Regions from separate parts of the Gracilibacillus sp. Marseille-QA3620 genome, predicted to be linked through region 3. Evidence: riboswitches for the same ligand, from Rfam matches in the RefSeq annotation. Region 3 holds a riboswitch; each other region holds the start of a gene.
What was found. Region 3 has a riboswitch for S-adenosylmethionine ahead of metK (methionine adenosyltransferase). Riboswitches for the same ligand answer to the same signal wherever they lie in the genome.
Positions count from the first base shown of each region.

Region 1: it holds a riboswitch for S-adenosylmethionine, as region 3 does, so the genes downstream of both, ACY8DX_RS18445 (methionine ABC transporter ATP-binding protein) here and metK (methionine adenosyltransferase) in region 3, are expected to answer to the same signal.
Region 2: it holds a riboswitch for S-adenosylmethionine, as region 3 does, so the genes downstream of both, ACY8DX_RS12255 (bifunctional homocysteine S-methyltransferase/methylenetetrahydrofolate reductase) here and metK (methionine adenosyltransferase) in region 3, are expected to answer to the same signal.
Region 4: it holds a riboswitch for S-adenosylmethionine, as region 3 does, so the genes downstream of both, ACY8DX_RS14880 (methionine biosynthesis PLP-dependent protein) here and metK (methionine adenosyltransferase) in region 3, are expected to answer to the same signal.

Region 1 is NZ_CM143102.1:3,647,065-3,652,351, forward strand. Features, by position in the region: one part of gene ACY8DX_RS18430 (IS3 family transposase) at 1-516, opposite strand, end outside; one part of gene ACY8DX_RS18430 (IS3 family transposase) at 516-894, opposite strand; gene ACY8DX_RS18435 (MetQ/NlpA family ABC transporter substrate-binding protein) at 1,045-1,875, opposite strand; gene ACY8DX_RS18440 (methionine ABC transporter permease) at 1,891-2,559, opposite strand; gene ACY8DX_RS18445 (methionine ABC transporter ATP-binding protein) at 2,556-3,587, opposite strand; SAM riboswitch class I at 3,699-3,816, opposite strand; gene ACY8DX_RS18450 (O-acetylhomoserine aminocarboxypropyltransferase/cysteine synthase family protein) at 3,910-5,226, opposite strand.
Region 2 is NZ_CM143102.1:2,434,762-2,440,048, forward strand. Features, by position in the region: gene metH (methionine synthase) at 1-852, opposite strand, end outside; gene ACY8DX_RS12255 (bifunctional homocysteine S-methyltransferase/methylenetetrahydrofolate reductase) at 849-2,699, opposite strand; SAM riboswitch class I at 2,785-2,889, opposite strand; gene ACY8DX_RS12260 (class I SAM-dependent methyltransferase) at 3,013-3,615, shown strand; gene ltrA (group II intron reverse transcriptase/maturase) at 4,286-5,287, opposite strand, start outside.
Region 3 is NZ_CM143102.1:3,473,406-3,478,692, forward strand. Features, by position in the region: gene asnB (asparagine synthase (glutamine-hydrolyzing)) at 1-768, opposite strand, end outside; gene metK (methionine adenosyltransferase) at 968-2,167, opposite strand; SAM riboswitch class I at 2,291-2,420, opposite strand; gene pckA (phosphoenolpyruvate carboxykinase (ATP)) at 2,776-4,347, shown strand; gene ACY8DX_RS17435 (nucleotidyltransferase family protein) at 4,370-4,918, opposite strand; gene ACY8DX_RS17440 (hypothetical protein) at 4,968-5,287, opposite strand, start outside.
Region 4 is NZ_CM143102.1:2,944,791-2,950,077, forward strand. Features, by position in the region: gene ACY8DX_RS14875 (cysteine hydrolase family protein) at 1-466, opposite strand, end outside; gene ACY8DX_RS14880 (methionine biosynthesis PLP-dependent protein) at 700-1,815, opposite strand; SAM riboswitch class I at 1,885-2,003, opposite strand; gene ACY8DX_RS14885 (M42 family metallopeptidase) at 2,135-3,181, shown strand; one part of gene ACY8DX_RS14890 (IS3 family transposase) at 3,266-4,218, opposite strand; one part of gene ACY8DX_RS14890 (IS3 family transposase) at 4,218-4,596, opposite strand; gene ACY8DX_RS14895 (patatin-like phospholipase family protein) at 4,744-5,287, opposite strand, start outside.

The DNA of each region.
Region 1 (5,287 bases), 170 kb from region 3:
TCTTCCCACCCCGGATTTGCAGGTAGGTGATGTCGGTCAAGAAGACCTTCCCTGGTTCCTGCTGGTCAAACTGGCGGTTCAAGTGGTTGGGTACCTGACGGTGAACCTCTGTTGCCTTAGCCATCGTGCGGTAAGGATTCGCTCTCCGTACCTTGGCAAAAAAGTGAAACTTGCGCATCAAACGCAGGATTTTCTTGTGGTTCATCGGCTGACCGGCTTTCTCAGCGGCTTCCATATATAAGCCTCGATAGCCGATTTTCCCTTGAGCCTCATCATAAATCTCTTTCAGAAAGACATAATCCTGATAATCGGATTCCTCTCGAACAGCTTGTTTTTCTGCATTCTGAAGCCACTTGTAATAGCCGCTTGGACTCACTTTGGCCACTTCACATAAGTAACGGACCATGTTCTTCAATTGATAGAGCCGAATCGTCTCATTGATGACTTGGTATTTCTCTCGGGCTTTTAACGACGATTCTTCTTCGCCTGCCTTTCCAACTCGTCTAGCTTTTTTAGTAAGGTCAATTCCGCCTCTAACAGGCGAATACGGGCTTCCGCCTGGGCTAGCTTTTTCTCGGCAGAGGCATTCTCTCTCTTGGGGCGACCTTTACTCGCTTTTCCTCGACGTTCCTCTAAAAAGCCATTTTCTCCGTATACTTGGTAGGTTCTGCGCCAACGAGCCAAGGCACTTTGGGCTTTTTTTATGCCAATCACCTCTAAATTAAAACCTGCTTCTCGAAATATTTCCGCGGGGCCTTTCCCAGAATGGTTTTGTTTAACCGCCTGCAGTTTAAAGTCAGGGGTATACTGAATGGTGCGGTCGGTCACGGCTTTAACGTTTGGGTTAGCTTCTAGTAGTCTCTGTTGGTGTTCATTAAAGATAATCTTACTCATGAAAAATACTCCGTTCTAAAAATCGTAATGTTAGTATAACGGGAGTTTTCCGGAAAGAGAATAGGAAAACCCCGAATAGGGTCCACTTTTTTTAAAGTGTCCACTATTCAGGGTTCAGTTCAGAATCGGACATGCACCTTTTGTATTTTTTTATTCTGCCGGAATGACAGAACCTTTATATTCTTCATTGATGAAGTCTTTAATCTCATCGGATTTAAGGACTTCAACCAATGTCTTGATTGCTTCATTATCCTTATCTTCCGTACGAACCGCAATAATGTTTACGTACGGGTTATCTTCAGGACTTTCAAGTGCGATTGCATCCTCAGCTGGGACAAGATCTGCGTCAATCGCATAGTTGGAGTTGATTAAGACTGCATCGCCTTCATCATTATTGTAGACTTGAGTAAGCATTGGTGCTTCAATGTCTGTTTTAAATTTCAATTTCTTAGGGTTTTTCTCAATATCATCTACAGTGGCTTTCACTTTATTCACATCTTCCTTCAATGTGATTAAACCTTCTGTCTCAAGCATAGATAGGATACGGCCGTGGTCAGCAACGGAGCTGCTCATAATAATTTCAGCCCCTTCTGGCAGGTCATCTAAGCTGTCATATTTCTTGGAGTAAACGCCGATTGGCTCAATATGAATTCCGCCAGCATTAGCGAAATCATACTCATTCTCCTCAACCTGCTGCTCGAAATACGGGATGTGCTGGAAGTAGTTTGCATCAATGGATCCATCCGCTAACGCTTTATTCGGCATTACATAATCAGTGAATACTTCAATCTCCAAGTCAATGCCCTTTTCTTCAAGTAATGGCTTTGCCTTTTCCAAAATTTCTGCATGAGGAACATTAGATGCGCCTACAGTCAATTTCTTTGTATCCCCATCACCTGAACCTGAATCCTCTGAACTGCCGCAAGCCGCCAATATTAAAGTGAAGCAAAGTACTAAAATGAATGATAATTTCTTTTTCAACTCCATCTTCCTCCCTTAACGTTTATCCAGTTTCCTGGTTATGATATCTCCAATAAATTGGAGGATAAACACGATGATCAATACTAAGATGGTAGCCACTATTGTTACATCGGATTGTCCTCGGCTGAACCCTTCCAGGTAAGCTAAATTACCAAGTCCGCCTGCTCCAATCAACCCTGCCATCGCTGTATAGCCAACTAATGCGATTGCCGTTACCGTTATCCCAGACACAAGTGCTGGTAATGACTCAGGAATCAACACCTTCCAAATGATGGTGAACGAGGTTGCCCCCATCGACTTGGCAGCTTCAATAACCCCTTTGTCAATTTCTCTAAGTCCAATCTCAACCATTCTCGCATAAAATGGCGCCGCACCGATGATTAAAGCCGGCAGTGCCGCATTTGCCCCAATAATGCTTCCCACGAGGGCTTTTGTGAAGGGAATGAGCAAAACGATTAAGATAATAAATGGAATAGAGCGGAAAATATTCACAAAGGCGCCCACAATTCCATAAATGATTTTGTTTTCCCACAGATTTCCTTTTGATGTCAAGAACAACAGAAGGCCTAGGATAATGCCTAGGAAAAATGTTGCTACTAAAGCGATTCCTGTCATGTATAGCGTCTCCATCGTTGCCTCTGAAATACGCTCCCACACGACATTTGGAAAATAGGTCTCCATCATTCTGAAATCACCTCCACACCGATGTCTTGATTATGGAGATACTCGATGGCTTTCGCTACTTCTGATTGTTCTCCATCCAGATGAATGAATAAGGTTCCATAGGAACCGTTTTGAGTTTGAGAGATTTTCCCTTGCAGAATATTTACGTTAATTTGGTAAGAACGAATGACCTCAGAGAGCACTGGGGTTTCCGCTGACTCACCAATAAAGGATAGCTGAACAACCTTCCCTGTCGGATATGCTTCAAGCATATGCTCAATCGTTTCCTTCGTTTCCTCTGGCTCTGTGACCTGCTGAACAAATCGCTTCGTAATAGGTGCTTCCGGTTTCTTGAACACATCTAGCACCTGCCCGCTTTCCACAACCTTGCCCAGCTCCATTACTGCTACACGATGACAAATCTTGCGAATGACATGCATTTCATGGGTGATAAGGACAATGGTTAAGCCTAAACGTTTATTGATATCAACCAATAAATCGAGAATATCATCTGTTGTTTGTGGATCGAGTGCTGATGTTGCCTCATCACATAAAAGGACCTTTGGATTATTGGCAAGTGCACGCGCAATGCCGACACGCTGCTTTTGTCCGCCGCTCAATTGGGAAGGATAGGCATCTCCGCGCCCTTCAAGGCCGACAAGCTTGATAAGCTCCTTCACTCTAGCTTTCCTCTTATGCTTTGGCACTCTCGCTATTTCCAGCGGAAATTCTATATTTTCACTAACCGTCCGTGACCATAGAAGATTGAAGTGCTGGAATATCATGCTCACTTCCTTACGAGCATTCCGTAATTCCTTACCTTTAATGGCGCCCATATCTCGTCCGGCAACCTTTACTGTTCCTTTTGTCGGTTTCTCCAACCCGTTTAGCATGCGGATAAGCGTACTTTTTCCAGCTCCGCTGTATCCAATAATCCCAAATATCTCACCTTGCTCAATTGATAGGGACACATGATCAACGGCTTTAATGGATGTACCTTTTTTAAATGTTTTTGTATATGTCTTGGATACATCATTTAACGTGATCACTTAAACCTTCACCTGCTCTTTCTCTTATGCTCCATAGATTCCAATTCAATAAAAAATGCCTTCCTGCTATGAGCAGAAAGGCATGAATAATTAACTTATGCATGTTCCTTTCTCTCATCTTCCAGGACTTAATAATCCTGTGTGAATTGGCACCTTTTCAATCATGGCTGTCATGATTGCCGGTTGCCGGGCTTCATAGGGCACATCCCTCCACCTCTCTGGATAAGAGTCGTTCGATTCATTCACTTGTTACTGAATGTTATCCTACCATGGAGAAGAACGAGGTGTCAATAAGGACTTTTTATTTTACCACAAAATTCTATCATTTCGTTGTAACGGATTGGGAGCTGATGCCTGTTGCCTTCTCGATAGCAAGCTCAAGCTCTTCGATTAAATCCTCCACATTCTCAATCCCGATGGAAAGACGAACGAGATCATCAGTCACCCCGGATGCCTTCAAATCTTCTCCCCTTAATTGCTGGTGAGTCGTGCTTGCGGGATGAATAATCAAGCTCTTCGCATCTCCGACATTCGCGACATGTGACCACAGGCCGATTGTATCAATCAATGTCTTTCCGGCAGCCCTTCCGCCCTTGATGCCGAAAACAGCTACAGCACCCGCTCCTTTTGGCAAATATTTATTGGCGAGCTCATAATCAGGATGGTCTGGATCACCTGGATACAGAACCCAGCTTACAGCTGGATGCTGCTTTAAGTATTCAATGATCTCCTCAGTATTGGCAATATGCTCCTTCATCCTGACATGCAGGGTTTCAAGACCAAGAATAAATTGAAATGCATTGTATGGACTTAAGGCTGGACCCAAATCCCTTAATAGCTGGACTCTCGCTTTAATAATATAGGCAGCTGCCCCAATGGCCTCGCTGTAAATGATGTCATGATAGCTTGAATCAGGCTCCGTAAACCCTGGGAATTTCGGAGAATTCCAGTCAAACTTTCCTGCATCCACAATAATGCCCCCTAAGGTTGTTCCATTCCCAAGCAGCCATTTCGTTGCAGAGTGAACAACAATATCTGCTCCATGCTCAATGGGCCGGCATAAATACGGGGTCGCAAATGTATTGTCAACAATAAGCGGAATACCAGCCTCATGGGCAATCTCTGCCACCTTTTCAATATCCAGTACACTCAAGCTTGGATTACCGATTGTTTCTCCAAAGACAGCCTTCGTCTTCGGCGTGATAGCCTGTCTGAAATTCTCCGGATCACTTGGGTCGACAAACTTCACCTCTATTCCATATTTAGGGAGTGTTGTCGCAAATAAATTATATGTACCCCCGTAGAGTGTAGAAGCTGCCACAATTTCATCGCCTGCACCCGCAATATTCAAAATGGACAATGTGACGGCTGCTTGACCGCTCGCAACAGCAAGCGCACCAATTCCACCCTCAAGCTCTGCAACCCTTTCCTCAAGGACACTCGATGTCGGATTGTGAATCCGGGTATAAATATAGCCAGGCTCTGATAACCCGAATAAATTGGCCGCATGGTCTGTATCCTTAAATAAATAAGCATTGGATTGATAGATAGGCACGGCCCTTGCTCCAGATAATGCATCCTCCTGCAGCCCTCCATGAATTCCTACTGTTTCAAAGCGATACTTCTTCTTTTCTCCCATCCTTCGACACTCCTTTTCATCTTTTGTGATTTCCCGGAAAATAAAAAACCTCTTCACTTAG
Region 2 (5,287 bases), 1.0 Mb from region 3:
GATCCATCCTTTTTCCGCGAATTGCTTGATTTTCTTAGATAAGGATTGCGGCGTTTCATTGTACTGCCCGTTCTCATCTGGCAGCCCTGCATTTGGGTAACAGCTGACAGCACTTGGCGTCAGCTCGGATAAACTGCGCAGATGCTCGGCCATGAATTCTGGACCTGTTGCACAATTAAGCCCAATCGCCAATGGATTCATATGGGCGGACGATATATAAAATGAATCGATCGTTTGTCCGGCAAGTGTTGTTCCCATTGGCTCAATCGTCCCTGATAGAATCAGCGGAAGCTCTCTCCCTTTTGAGACGAAGGCATTCTGCATTCCGATATACGCAGCCTTTACATTCAGCATATCCTGGCTGGTCTCAAGGAGGAGCAGATCAACTCCGCCGTCAATTAAGCCCCTCACCTGGGTTTCATAGGATTCGACGAGCGTCTCAAATGTCGTTCCTCCGGTTACAGATAAGGTCTTGGTTGTCGGTCCCATTGAGCCGGCTACAAAGCGGGTCCCGTCTTCTGTTCCGAGACCATCGACAGCCTCTCTCGCAAGCTGGGCTGATTTCACATTCAACTCATAGGCAAGATGGCTTAATCCATATTCATCTAGGACAATCGGTGTCGCACCGAATGTATTCGTCTCGATAATGTCAGCTCCCGCAAGCAAATACTGCTCATGGATGGTTCGAATTGCATCCGGTCTTGTGATGGACAAATATTCATTGCACCCATCATATTCCTCCCCTCCAAAATCCGCTTCCGTCAGATTAAGTGCCTGGATCATCGTTCCCATTGCCCCATCAAGGATGACAATTCTCTCATTCAGTAAATCTCTTAATTTATGTGAATTCATTGTTCAAACACATCCCCGCTTATGACTGATTTCTTCGTGCTGGCGTATGCCACAAGTTCTCCGCTTAATTCATATCTCATAAAAGGTGTAATAATATAATGTCCGTTAAAATATTCTGCCGCCGCATCCAAAAGCTCCTTAGAAATGGCGAGACTTTCCCTCATCGATGCCTCCGCATCTGTTCCTGCCTTTTCCATTGCACGCAGCACAGGCTCCGGCAAGGTAATTCCCGGCACCTCATTATGCAGGAACGAGGCATTCCGGTAACTCGTCAGCGGCATAATCCCAATAAAGATCGGGGCTTTAATATGCCTGGTCGCTTCATAAACTTCCCGAATTTTCTCGACGGAAAATACCGGCTGCGTGAGGAAATAATCCGCTCCCGCCTGGATTTTCTTCTCCATTCTCACAACAGCCTTATCCACATATTTTACATTTGGATTGAAAGCCGCAGCCACCTCGAAATTCGTCTGTCCGCCCAGCGATTTCCCCGAATAGGAAATACCCGCATTGAACTGTTTGACTAATGAAATCAAGTCAATGGAAGACAAGTCATAGACAGAGGTTGCACCTGGAAAATCACCGATTTTCGAGGGATCTCCCGTTACAATTAGGACCTCATTAAGCCCTATTGTGTGCATCCCCATTAAATGAGATTGCAAGCCAATGAGGTTGTGGTCGCGGCACGTCAAATGGACAAGTGGATTCTTCTTCAGCTCAGCCTTCAGCAAGGAAGCAATCGCGACGTTTGATATGCGAGGGGAGGCCAGAGAGTTATCCGCTAGCGTAATGGCATCAGCCCCCATCTCGTGCAAATATCGACTCCCCTTCATGAACTCTTCCACTCCAAGCGTTTTCGGCGGATCCAATTCTACGAGAATAGCAGGCCCTTTCTTCACCTTCCCTAAAATCGTCTCTTTATCCGGCTGTCGAAAATCATAGGTGTAGACATGGGATTTTCGGCTGATGACCTCCTTCTTTTCTGTCAAAGGCACAAGACCAAGAATCCCCTTTTTAATGGCCCGTACATGGGCGGGCGTTGTCCCGCAGCAGCCGCCAATTAACCGCACACCCTGTTCCACGAGCTGTTTCGCTGCGCTGACAAAATAATCTGCATCAGTCGAGTAAACATAACGGCCATCCGTAAAGTCGGGCAGACTCGCATTAGGATAGGCAGAGTAGAAGGCATCTTCTCTTAATGGCACCTCCTCGAATGAACGAATCATATGGTAGGGCCCCATACGGCAATTTAACCCAATGATATCGACTCCTTTTCCTTTGATCAGGTCAAAGGCATCCTTCACCTGCATGCCATTTTGAAGCAGGCCGACTTCATGCAAGGAAATATTGGCGACAATCGGTAAATTCGTTTGCTTTCTTGCTATCTCAAGGACATGTAATAATTCCTCTAGGTCATAATAGGTTTCCAGGATTAGACCGTCCGGCTCTTCTAGAAGAAGCGCATCCAGCTGCTCTTTGAAATAGGTCCCAATCTCCGTCAAGCTTAGCTCGGATTTCCGTACGCTGCGTAGCCCGCCTATCGTACCAAGGACATAAACCCGGCCTGCTGCCGCTTCCTTGGCAAGCCTGACTCCCTCCCTGTTTATCCGCTCAACCTCACCTTCAAGTCCGTAGCGCTTCAGCTTATGATAGTTAGCTCCAAATGTATTTGTTTGAATCAGATCGGCACCTGCTTCTATATATTCCTTATGTAATTCGGCAATCCGTTCTGGATTGGTGAGATTTAATTCCTCATAGCATGTATCTATCCCAAAGGAATAGAGCAATGTACCGCTCGCTCCATCTCCAACAAGGATTTCCCCCTTAAGTCTCTCTAGTAAACGCATCATTTCCCCTCCCCTTGAGTATGCAGATGGATGTCCGATTATAAAGAAAGAGCCTTTCAAAAATGAAGGCCCCAGTTATGTACGGCACTCATCTTTCAAGCTAAGCTTGCTGGATTTAGCACCTTGGACACTGTTTGTCCAGGTTGCTGAGGTTTCGCAGGGCCAGTCCCTCCGCCTCTCTAGATAAGAAAATATTGGATTGTTTATTAAATTTACTACAAATTTTCAGTAATTTCAATTTATTTAGAAGATTATTCTCAAAAAGTTACCCCTCTCCCATATTTGGGTAATAAGGGAATGAGGTGAATGATGTATGAAGGATTTCGTTTCAAAGCAATTTAAAGAACCAAAGGGGTTGATTGGAAAAGCAGCAGGCAAGGTCATGGCAGTTGAAAATGGCGTATTATATGATTGGACCTTCAAGGAGCTCGGATTGGTAAATGGAGATAAAGTACTCGAGATTGGATTTGGCCCAGGTGAGGGGCTGCATATGCTTCTCTCTTCCTTCCCGAAATGCCGTCTTGATGGCTTTGATCCATCACAGGCAATGATAGACTTGGCCAAAGAGCGAAATGAAGACTCCCTGAAAAGCGGGCGTCTCACCATCACGCTTGGAACAGCTTTAGATGTACCATTAGAGAATCAATATAACCGTATATACAGCGTTAACAGTTTCCCTATGTGGGAAGAAAAAGAAACCTCCCTCAGCCGTTTGCATGCCCTTTTGACAACTGGAGGAAGCCTCACCATCACCGTCCAGCCCCGGCAAAAGGATGCCACCATCAAACACGCTGCCAAGCTCTCCCTCGAGATTTCGTCACTCATGAAAAGGACTGGATTCCATTCCATCAGAACAAATGAAATGGAGCTGAAACCATGTACCGCTGTTTCCGTCAGCGGGATAAAAGGGGACTAAGCTATTTTAATAAAGATTGTAAGAGGCACCCTAAAAGTCAGAATTAAAATCTACCTTTTGGGGTGTTCGATTATCACGAACTAATCAGCTATTGGATATGATTCTTATCAATCAGTTAATAACTCAGTCTTATACGTAGACCGAATATTTACCGGTATTTTATTAAAAATGTGAAGGGGAATTCCCCTTTCACACTTTTAAAGTGTGTATGGAATCTCCAATATTAAATAAAAAAATGGGGTAAGTTGGTTCGTAAACAAACTCCATCCAGCCCTCTGGAATGTGTATCTCTTTCATCACATATATTAATTCCTATGAAGTATTCTTCACTTAATTGGTTTTCTACTAACATTCTTAATTTAAGACCCATTTTATCTGAGAATCCTAAGTCAGTATAATTCGCTTCTATATTCTCTCCCCTTAGTCCGGTTTATTCAGTAAAATACTGCTGCCCTTACTAATTAAACCACATGTAACGAAACTGCTCTATTTGTCCAATAAGACATCAGTAAAAAAAGCGTCAATCCTTCTTGATACGAATAGGTAAGGGTTTAAAGTTATCGCTCCCTTTTCCCCTCGTTCACACCGTACGTGCAACTTTCATCGCATACGGCGTTCCAACTAATCCAATTCGTTCATTTCTATGTGTAGGCAAGATGTTTTGTATAAATCAGATTGCTCCATTGTTACATTGCTTACGCAATGCGTTGACTTTTTCTTTTTGCTTTTTGGTTATTTTTAACGCTTTTACTAAGCAATTAATTTTCTCGCGGTCTTTCAGATGTACGAGACGATGTATGGATTCATGAAGTACGATAAGATTCGCATATGAATCATCTTTTGTAAGATGATAGGGTGTTTTATGATGGCAATGCCAATCGGTTAATCCTAGTTCCATTCCTGTAACCGCACATTTCCCATATTGGGCTATGAATCTACTGATTCGATTGTCATTGTATTCTATCGTACGATTGGGAATAAACTGTTTCATGATGTAACTCAAAACATGCTTATTAATTGCTTTCAGGTTCTTATGAATTTTATCTCTGCCTTCGGCAGTGTAATTACATATATTCTGCGAAAAGCATAAATTCACTTTGTTACGTTGGGCATGTATGGGGACAAATACCATATCTTTAATCTTGTAAAGCCTTGGTTTGTACCCTTCATAGCGTTTTTGTAGCGTTTTAGTCAACTCTTGAAATGTTGCTTCTGTTCTAACGTTTTTTAATCGATTGTGTAACGTCTTACGTAGATGAAAGTTCAGCTCATTTAAGTTTTTCGCTATTTCAGTAGCTACTGAATAGTAATTCTGTATTCCCATCACGACAGTATTGAAATTCCAGACCGTTTGTACACAAGGGTTCTTTTGTATCGCTTTTATGGATTGCTTGATATTGTCGAAAGCATTTTGCTTTGCTTTCTTTGACATATTTGATTTGACTACATATCCCATTCGGGTCTTTCCTTTGCGAAAGACTTTAAATTGAAAACCAAGAAACTCGGACGAGTTTTTCTTTAGGTTGATAACCTTTGATTTTTCTTCACTAGTTTCTAGATGCAGCCTTGTTTTCAAGAAATCCTTTACAGCGTAATTCATTTTCACCGCTTGAGAACGTGTACGGCATAAAATTTTAAAATCGTCCGCATAACGGACGATAAAGCATTCTTT
Region 3 (5,287 bases):
AGGCACATCTGAGCGCATATGCTTCTGTACACTGTCAATCATTACTTCACGAATCTCCTCTGTCCAATCCTGCTCTGACTTCAGAACTGGTGAAAAGGACGCCTTCCAATATTGACCGATTTCAATTGGTCCCCCGATTGATTTCTTTAGATAATGACCTGGGAGCAGCTTCTTGATGCCATCCGTCATTGTTTCCGGCTCAGGCACGAATTGATAAGTTAAATAATGCTGCAATGCATCCAAATTAACCTCTTCATCACCAGAAGCCAATACGATGCTCTTCTTCTCAGAGGCAAAGAATAATCTGTCTTCTTCCTCTTTATAGAAGAACGGCTTGATTCCAAACGGATCGCGCGCTGCAAAGATGGATTTCTCCTCTTTGTCCCAAATGACGAACCCGAACATCCCGCGCAGCTTCTTAACAGCCGCTTCTCCATAATACGCATATGCACCAAGGATAGCCTCCGTATCAGAATTCGTCTTGAATTCCAATCCTTTAAGGGAAAGCTCCTCTCTTAGCTCCAAATAGTTATAAATTTCACCATTGAAAACGATCCAATACCGTTCATTTTCAAAAGAAAGTGGCTGGTGACCGCTTTCCAGGTCAATAATACTTAAACGGCGGAAGCCTAATTGAATATATTCATCAACATAAAAACCTTCATCATCCGGTCCTCTATGGTAAATAAGATTGTTCATTTCCTTTAAACAATCAGATACGAGAGCATCTTGACATTTATCTAGAACACACCCAACAAAACCGCACATTACGAAAAAAACCTCGCTTTATAATAAATATTTTTTATAATCGCACCAATCTATACTATCAGACTTTTTGCGCAAAATATGTCGAATCCTACGAATTATTTACCGGTATTTTTAGAAAAATATGTAACATTAGTATGTCATTTGTCGCATAAAGACTATTAAAAAAACCTTAGGGCATGTATGCCCTAAGGTTTTTTCATTATATGGAAGCTTGTGTACGAAGTACTTCTGCTTTGTCTGTTTTCTCCCATGGAAGATCCAGGTCATTGCGTCCAAAATGGCCGTAAGCAGCTGTTTGTTTATAAATTGGACGGCGCAGATCAAGCATTTTGATGATACCAGCTGGACGAAGGTCAAAGTTTGCACGGATTAATTCAACCAGCTTATCTTCATCAACCTTGCCAGTTCCAAAAGTATTCACCGCAATGGATACAGGCTGAGCTACTCCAATCGCATAAGCCAATTGAACTTCAGCCTTTTCAGCGAGACCGGCTGCCACGATGTTCTTCGCTACATATCTGGCAGCATAGGCAGCAGAACGGTCTACCTTTGTCGCATCCTTGCCGGAGAAAGCACCACCGCCATGACGCGCATAACCGCCATACGTATCAACGATGATTTTTCGGCCAGTCAATCCAGCATCTCCTTGAGGTCCGCCAATCACGAAGCGGCCTGTTGGATTGATGAAGTATTTTGTCGCTTCATCAATTAAATGAGCCGGAACAACTGACTTGATTACATGCTCTTTTAAATCCGCCTGAATTTGTTCAAGGGTTGTTTCCGGGTCATGCTGAGTTGAAATAACAATTGTATCAACACGAACAGGTTTATCATTCTCATCGTATTCTACAGTTACTTGAGTTTTTCCATCAGGACGAAGATATGGCAGGATTTCCTGCTTACGTACTTCTGTCAATCTTCTTGATAATTGGTGGGCAAGTGAGATTGGAAGAGGCATTAATTCCTCTGTTTCATTGCAGGCAAACCCAAACATCAGGCCTTGGTCACCAGCACCGATTGCTTCGATTTCTTCGTCTGTCATCGTTCCTTCTCGAGATTCAAGCGCCTGGTCTACCCCTTGAGCAATATCTGCTGACTGCTCATCAATGGACGTCAAGACAGCACAGGTCTCTGCATCAAAACCGTACTTCGCTCTTGTATACCCAATTCCTTTAATCGTTTCACGAACGATTTTCGGGATATCCACATAGGTGGAAGTCGTAATTTCTCCTGCAACAAGGACAAGGCCTGTCGTAACAGAAGTCTCACAAGCTACACGCGCATTTGGATCCTGCGCAAGGATTTCATCTAGAATGGAATCTGAAATTTGGTCACAAATCTTATCTGGATGCCCTTCAGTTACAGATTCAGATGTAAACAAATGTCTCTTAGTCGACATAATAAAACTCCTCCTTAAGTACTTATCTATACGGTTACTCATTATCTTTAGTCATGTCCTGAATGCACAAAAAAAGACCTTCCTAAAGAGGAAAGGTCTATATCTCACGAAATTCGCCTTTCACTCTCATCGTTCAAGGCTTCTATTAGCCTTGCATCAAGTTAGCACCTTTGCGTGAACCTAATAGCGGTTCAAACTGCAGGTTGCCCCGGCTTCATAGAGCTTTGTTCCCTCCACCGAGTCTTGATAAGAGTATCCGTTTCAAAGTTAAATCTTAACTTACTATACTATGAACTGTCAATATATGTGCAGGATATATTTGTATGGGTTTCAAAGCCCCTCAACTGTCGCAATTTTATGAATAAATTGATATAATATATTGTGAACAAGTTAACAATATTAGTAATAGGAAATATTAAAAGCCGAATCAATCCTGTATGGCTAAGGAAGTGAGCAGCAGCTAAGGATGTGGAACGGTTGTTTAATATTTTTTATTTATCTAATCGTTAATTAGTATGTTTAATTTATACAAATATGTTATACTATTTTTCATACAAGAGACAAATACATTAATTGGAAGAGGATGATTTCTTATGAGCCATGTTGAAATGTCCAATGAGTTGAAGCAACTGCTATCTAATGAGAATATGCACATCCAGTTATCCGTTCCTCAATTGGTTGAGAAAGTATTAGCACGAAATGAAGGGATTTTGACATCCACTGGTGCCATCAAGGCAGAAACAGGCAAGTATACCGGTCGATCTCCAAAAGATAAATATATTGTCGAGGAAGCTTCCTCAAAGGATAAAATTGACTGGGGAAGCGTAAATAAACCCATCTCGGAGGAAGCATTCGCGAACCTGTATGAGAAGGTCATCAACTACTTGAATAAGCAGGATGAACTTTTCGTCTTTAATGGCTACGCAGGTGCAGATAAAGAATACCGCTTACCTATCCAAGTAATCAATGAATATGCTTGGCATAATCTGTTTGTACATCAGCTGTTCATCCGCCCGACAGCGGAAGAACTAAAAACCCATAGCTCAGAATTCACGATTATTTGTGCGCCTGGATTTAAGGCAGACCCGAAAGTTGACGGTACGAGATCCGAAACCTTCATTATCGTTTCATTCGAGAAGAAAGTCGTCTTAATCGGCGGTACAGAATATGCCGGGGAAATGAAGAAATCCGTCTTTTCCATCATGAACTACTTGCTTCCTGAGAAAGACGTATTCTCCATGCACTGTTCAGCCAATGTTGGACAGGAAGGGGATGTTGCCCTATTCTTTGGTCTTTCCGGTACAGGCAAGACAACCTTATCAGCAGATCCGAGCCGCCGCTTGATTGGTGATGATGAGCACGGCTGGTCTCCAAGCGGTGTCTTTAATATCGAAGGGGGCTGCTATGCAAAGTGCATAAACTTATCTCATGAGAAAGAGCCGCAAATCTTCGATGCCATTCGATTCGGTTCGGTCCTTGAGAATGTAATGGTTGATGATAAGACTCGCATTGCTGACTATGACAATGGTTTCTTAACGGAAAATACACGGGCTGCTTACCCAATCGATGCCATCGACAACATCGTCAAACCAAGTGTGGCTGGGCACCCGACAACCATTATCTTTTTGACAGCTGATGCATTCGGTGTGCTGCCTCCTATCAGCAAGCTGACAAAGGAACAAGCCATGTATCATTTCTTGAGCGGCTACACGAGCAAACTAGCTGGAACAGAACGCGGCATTACTGCACCAGAGGCAACCTTCTCAACCTGCTTCGGTTCACCATTCCTTCCGCTTCAGCCTACACGCTATGCGGAGATGCTTGGCAAGAACATCGAGGAGCATAATGTCCAGGTATACTTGGTCAATACAGGATGGACAGGCGGCGAATATGGCACAGGCAGCCGTATGAAGCTTTCATACACCCGCTTGATGGTACAGGCAGCCCTTGAGGGTGAACTAAGCAATGTTGAAACCGTTCAAGACAGTGTATTCGGCCTACATATCCCGCTTCATGTACCTGGCGTACCCGATGTCGTATTGCAGCCAAATAAAACATGGGCAGATCAAGAGGCCTACTATAAGAAAGCTCATGAGCTTGCTGCCAAGTTCCGTGAGAATTTCTTGTCATTTGATCATATCGACACAAATATCGTCATTAAAGGCGGTCCAATTGCTTAAAGAAATAGCAAAAGCGGAGAAATCAATTATGATTTCTCCACTTTTTTTGTATGTCCACCATTCGATTCTTCTCAACGAGCGGCCACTTCTTCAGCCAGTTCTTTATCGCTATTCTCTTTTCATATAGATCCAGCCGCTCGGCTGTCTCTGCAAAAAACGGAGTCGGCCGTATCTTCATCGCAAGGAGGTCATGCACGCCCCATGGTGCACATAATTGAAGATCTCCATGTTCATCCAGCTTTACGCCGACTGCACTTGCCGTTTCGGGGAATTTAGAGATAGCATCACTAGTTGAAGTATACGGAGGAATCTGATTGACCATATGCATCCTTGCTTCATTCTTGACGGACCACGGCCTGCCCGGCAGGAGCCTCTCTAACTTCCGCTCTAAATCCTTTTCCACTCTCTCATCTGTCTCGCTCTCATCGAAGTAGATAAAGTCTATATCTGGAAGCGGCGTTCTCTTTGTATACCCATGTAAGACATCCCATACCTTTGTACGGACAAAACCGGCACAAATCGACCAATCTGATTTATGCAAAGATTGGGCTGCTTCCAAGGTCTCCATCATCCAACGGTCTTGTTGAATGACTTTAAGGATATCTGCTTCATTCTTCAATCTACATCCCGCCTCTCATTTCATTCACCGCTCTTAAACAATATCTCTTAATATCCGCCAATTCATCTTTATTTACAGGCAATTGAGCTTTCTCACAGAAGGAAACAAAGTCAGTGCAAGCTTTCATAATTTCCGCCTCAAACACCCCTTTCGGAATACGCTCACTTACTATTTCAGTCTGTTCAACAGACAGGACAAAGCCCTCTTCATCTGTTTCATACTGATAATCCAACACCTTTAATTGGCAGTCCTGCTCATTTAGCAGAATAAAGAAATCCGTTGAATAATCCAGAAAAATAATATTTGCCCCTCCATCTTTCT
Region 4 (5,287 bases), 530 kb from region 3:
TATGGACGATGATCTTGTAGCCTTTATTGTAAGCATCCACCGCTGTATGGAGGACACAAATATCTGTACAAACCCCGACTAAATGAAGCTCGGTGATTCCCCGCTCACGAAGCTTGATATCAAGGTCCGTGCCGGCGAAAGCAGAATAACGCGTCTTGTCAATCCAAAGGACATGGTCTTCGTCCTTGTTCCTATTATACACATTTTGCAGATTTCCAAATAAATCTCTGCCAGCAGTGAAACGGATATTATGGGGCGGGAACAATTTCGTTTCCGGGTGGTAAGGATCATTCTCTTCATGCACATCAATGGCAAATACGACATAATCCTTCCGTTTAATGAATTCTTCTGTCAATGAAACAATATAATCCTCAATTCGCTGCCCTGGCTCACCGCAGGTCAATCTTCCCTCATCTGCCACAAAGTCGTATGTATAATCGATATTAATCAGCGCCTTCAACCGAATCACTCCTCTGAATTTATGGTTGGACTGTCATCAGCATAACAAAAAATCATGCGAGATGTCTTTACAAATAATTTTACAGCTATTCTACCATTTAAGACAGAAGATTTCCGCTTCTTCACCCGTTTTTTCCTTCTTGCCAGCTTTAAGCTGCTTATCTCTTACATTTTCCTAAAATCACCATCATTACTCCATAAGAAAAGCCAGCCCTGCAAAATGGACTGGCTGAACGGATATTATGCTTGCACTTGTTTGCTGCTAACCGCTTCAAAGGCGTTCTTCAGGTCGGCAATTAAATCATCAGCATGTTCGATACCAACGGAGAAGCGGAGCAGCCGGTTACAAACACCACCTGCTATGCGGACCTCCTCCGGGATATCGGCATGCGTTTGTGTAGCCGGGTAGGTCATAAGGCTTTCAACCCCTCCAAGACTCTCTGCGAAGGTGATGACACCAAGGCTTTTCAGGAAGTGATTGACCCATTTCTCAGATTGAAGCCTAAACGAAATCATGCCGCCTTTTCCCGGATAGAGGACATCGATGACCTCCTCCCGCTCCTGTAAGAAAGCCGCGATTTTCCCAGCGTTCTCCTCATGCTGCTTCATGCGAAGGCTCAATGTCTTCATTCCTCTCATGACAAGCCAGGAATCAAATGGCGAAAGGATAGCCCCTGTTGCATTTTGATATTCATCAAGCTTTTGGCAGACATCCTCTCCCTTTGCAGCAATGAGGCCAGCAAGAACATCATTATGACCGGCAATATATTTTGTCGCACTGTGAACAACAATATCAGCACCGAGTTCAAGCGGACGCTGCAAGATTGGTGTGTAAAAGGTATTATCAACAATCAAAAGGAGGTTATTCTCTTGACTTAAATCAGCAATTGCCCGGATATCGATTTCCTGCATTAAAGGGTTTGTCGGTGTTTCAATAAAAAAGGCTTTTGTCTGACTTGAAATGGATTCAGCAAAATCTCTATAGGACTGGCATTGAACAAAAGTGATGCCGTATTTCTTCCAGGTTTTTTCGAATAAACGATATGTACCACCATATAAATCAGCTGAAACAAGGATCTCATCACCCGGTTCGAATAATGTGAGCAAAGCATGGATGGCTGCCATGCCAGAACTATAGGCAAAGCCTTGCTCACCGCCTTCAAGGGCCGCGATGGCCTTTTCCAAAACCTCTCGGGTCGGATTTCCTGTCCTAGTATAGTCATAGCCTGTTGATTGTCCAATCCCCTCATGCCTGTATGCGGTCGAGAAATAAACGGGCGTGTTCACCGTACCTGTTTGTGTTTCACTTCGATTGCCGATTTGGGCTAATACTGTTTCAATCTTCCATGCGGTCATTGTTCTGCCCCTCCCAAATAAAAAATAAAAAAGCCTTCCAAGAAGAAGACTTATCGAGCTTTACTCTCCTTCTTATCTCTCGAGGCACATAAATATGCATATGCCTTGCAGGATTTAGCACCTTTCCGAATGCATCGGCGGTTGCTGAGACATCATCGGGCCCGTCCCTCCGTCTCTCGCGATAAGATTTGTTCGAATATTCATTTAACTATAATTTACATGGATATCCTAAAAAAGGCAAGAAATTTCTCATCTATTGTACCCTTTTTCCACGGAGGTATATAATAGAGCTATTCACTAATAAGAGGAGTGTCTACAAATGAAAGCAGACGGTCAAGAGATATACGGCTACATAAAAGATTTGGTTTCCATTCCAAGCCCGACTGGCTATACGGAAGAGGCCATTCGTTATACAGAGAACTTTCTGAATACATGCGGAATTGGAAACAAACGGACGAATAAAGGGGCCTTGCTTGCGACAATTAAAGGCCAAGATGATTCTAAACACCGCTTCCTGACAGCCCATGTGGATACTTTGGGAGCAATGGTCAAGGAAATCAAACCAAGCGGGCGTTTAAAGCTGACGATGATCGGCGGCTTTCGCTGGAATGCCTGTGAGGGAGAATACTGCAAGATTCATACAGCAGACGGTAATGTGTACACAGGAACGATTTTACTAAACCAAACCTCTGTCCACGTTTATCAGAAAATGGGTGAAGTGAAACGCGACGATGACCATATGGAAGTTCGGATTGATGCGGTCACCAAATCAAAATCAGATACGCAAGCACTCGGTATTGAGGTCGGTGATTTTGTCTCATTTGAGCCTCGGGCAGAGCTTGCTGGGGACGGCTTCTTAAAGTCAAGGCATCTGGATGACAAAGCGAGTGTCGGCATCCTACTCTACTTGATAAAACAACTGAAGGAACAAAACATCACCCTTCCATACACTACCCATTTCCTTATTTCCAATAATGAAGAAATCGGCTATGGCGGAAACTCTAATATTCCGGACGAAACTGTTGAGTATTTAGCTGTGGATATGGGCGCAATTGGAGACGGCCAAACAACGGACGAGTATAGTGTATCCATCTGCGCGAAGGATTCAAGCGGTCCTTATCATTATGGCCTGCGCCAGCATCTTGTCAAATTAGCCCAGGAGCATGATATTGATTACCGTGTTGATATATATCCTTTTTATGGATCTGATGCCTCCGCTGCCATCCGGGCCGGGTATGATATCGTTCATGGATTAATCGGACCGGGGATTGACGCCTCTCATGCGTTTGAGCGCACACATATCAGTTCCATTGAACATACGGCCAATTTGATTTGGCATTATTTGCAGTCAGAGCTAGTCGTCTGATTATTGCCTAAAAAAGGGGTGGGAATAGATGGGTGAACTGCACCCTATAAAGTAGACAGTTTAATAAAAAGGGATGTGCCGTGTTTATGCGGCGATGAGATGACTTCGGTAAGCTGCCGGAGTCATCTTTTTTAATGTCCATTGCTTTCTCGTATTGTTATAGTAATCCATATAATCATCAATCATATATTTTAGTTCTGCCAAACTGTTTGCCTCCTTATAAGGAACTTCGTCCTTCATATGTCCAAAGAAGGATTCCATTGGGGCGTTGTCCAGGCAGTTTCCCCTTCGTGACATGGACTGTAAGAGCCCCATCTCTTTCACGCGAGATTGATATTCAGGATGCGTGTAATGAAACCCTTGATCCGAATGAATCATTGCTTCTGGATGTAATTGATTCCCATAACAACTTTCTAACTTGGTTAATGTTCGGTAGACTATCTCCATCCGTAGGCTTGTCGAGAGTTCATAGGCGACGATCTCTCGTGTCGCCACATCTTTCACGCAAGACAAATAAGCCGTCTTCCCACCGCGGATTTGCAGGTAGGTGATGTCGGTCAAGAAGACTTTCCCTGGTTCCTGTTGGTCAAACTGGCGGTTCAAATGGTTGGGTACCTGACGGTGAACCTCTGTTGCCTTGGCCATCGTACGGTATGGGTTCGCTCTCCGTACCTTGGCAAAAAAGTGAAACTTGCGCATCAATCGAAGGATTTTCTTGTGGTTCATTGGCTGACCGGCTTTCTCGGTGACTTCCATATATAAGCCGCGATAACCGATTTTCCCTTGGGCCTCATCATAAATCTCTTTTAGAAAGACATAATCCTGATAATCAGACTCCTCCCGGATAGCTTGTTTTTCCGCATTCTGAAGCCATTTATAATAGCCGCTTGGACTCACTTGGGCCACTTCACATAAATAACGGACCATGTTCTTCAATTGATAAAGCCGAATCGTCTCATTAATGACTTGGTATTTCTCTCGGGCTTTTAACGACGATTCTTCTTCGCCTGCCTTTCCAACTCGTCTAGCTTTTTTAGTAAGGTCAATTCCGCCTCTAAGAGGCGAATGCGGGCTTCTGCTTGGGCCAATTTCTTCTCGGCAGAGGCATTCTCTTTCTTGGGGCGTCCCTTACTCGCTTTTCCTCGGCGTTCCTCTAAAAAGCCATTTTCTCCGTATGTTTGGAAGGTTCTGCGCCAACGAGCCAGGGCGCTTTGGGCTTTTTTAATGCCAATCACCTCTAAATCGAAACCTGCTTCTCGGAATATTTCCGCTGGGCCTTTCCCAGATTGGTTTTGTTTAACCGCCTGCAGTTTGAAGTCAGGGGTATACTGAATCGCGCGGTCTGTCACGGCTTTAACGTTTGGATTAGCTTCTAGTAGTCTTTGTTGGTGTTCATTAAAGATAATCTTACTCATGAAAAATACTCCGTTCTAAAAATCGTAATGTTAGTATAACGGGAGTTTTCCGGAAAGAGAATAGGAAAACCCCGAATAGGGTCCACTTTTTTTAAAGTGTCCACTATTCGGGGTTCAGTTCAGGGTCTATTCCTCCCCCTTTTTATCTCATAATAACTCCTTCAATTTTCCATATGCTTTCTTTGCTTCCCGGTAGCCTTCCTCATACAGATTCTCAAGCTTTTGCGGATTCCGTCCGATGGTGGAAACATCAAGCCTCCGTATTGGCTGGATAATAACAACGTTCCCCTTCTCCTCTTCCTCCTTAAGATACTTTATCGTGTCATTATAGACGATATGATGGTTTTTCATTGCTTTCAACAGTCCCGCATATTTCCCATATTTCCTTGAGGCAAGCCAATTCCAATTTGATGGTGCCTCTCTATATCCTTTATTCTTCGTTAATACAACAATGTTTTTCGTGTTTCCGTCTTTCACCGATTTCTTAATGGGAATAGGATCGGTCACACCCCCATCAAGGAGATATCGTCCATTAAAGGATACCTCCGGTGCAAACAACGGCAAGGAGCTGGAAGCCCTTAGTATGGTAAGCATATCCTTACTATATGATTGTTTATCAAAATAAACAGCTTCGCCAGTCTCACAATCGGTCGTTCCAACGACAAAGCCTTCCTTTGAGCTGCAGAATGTT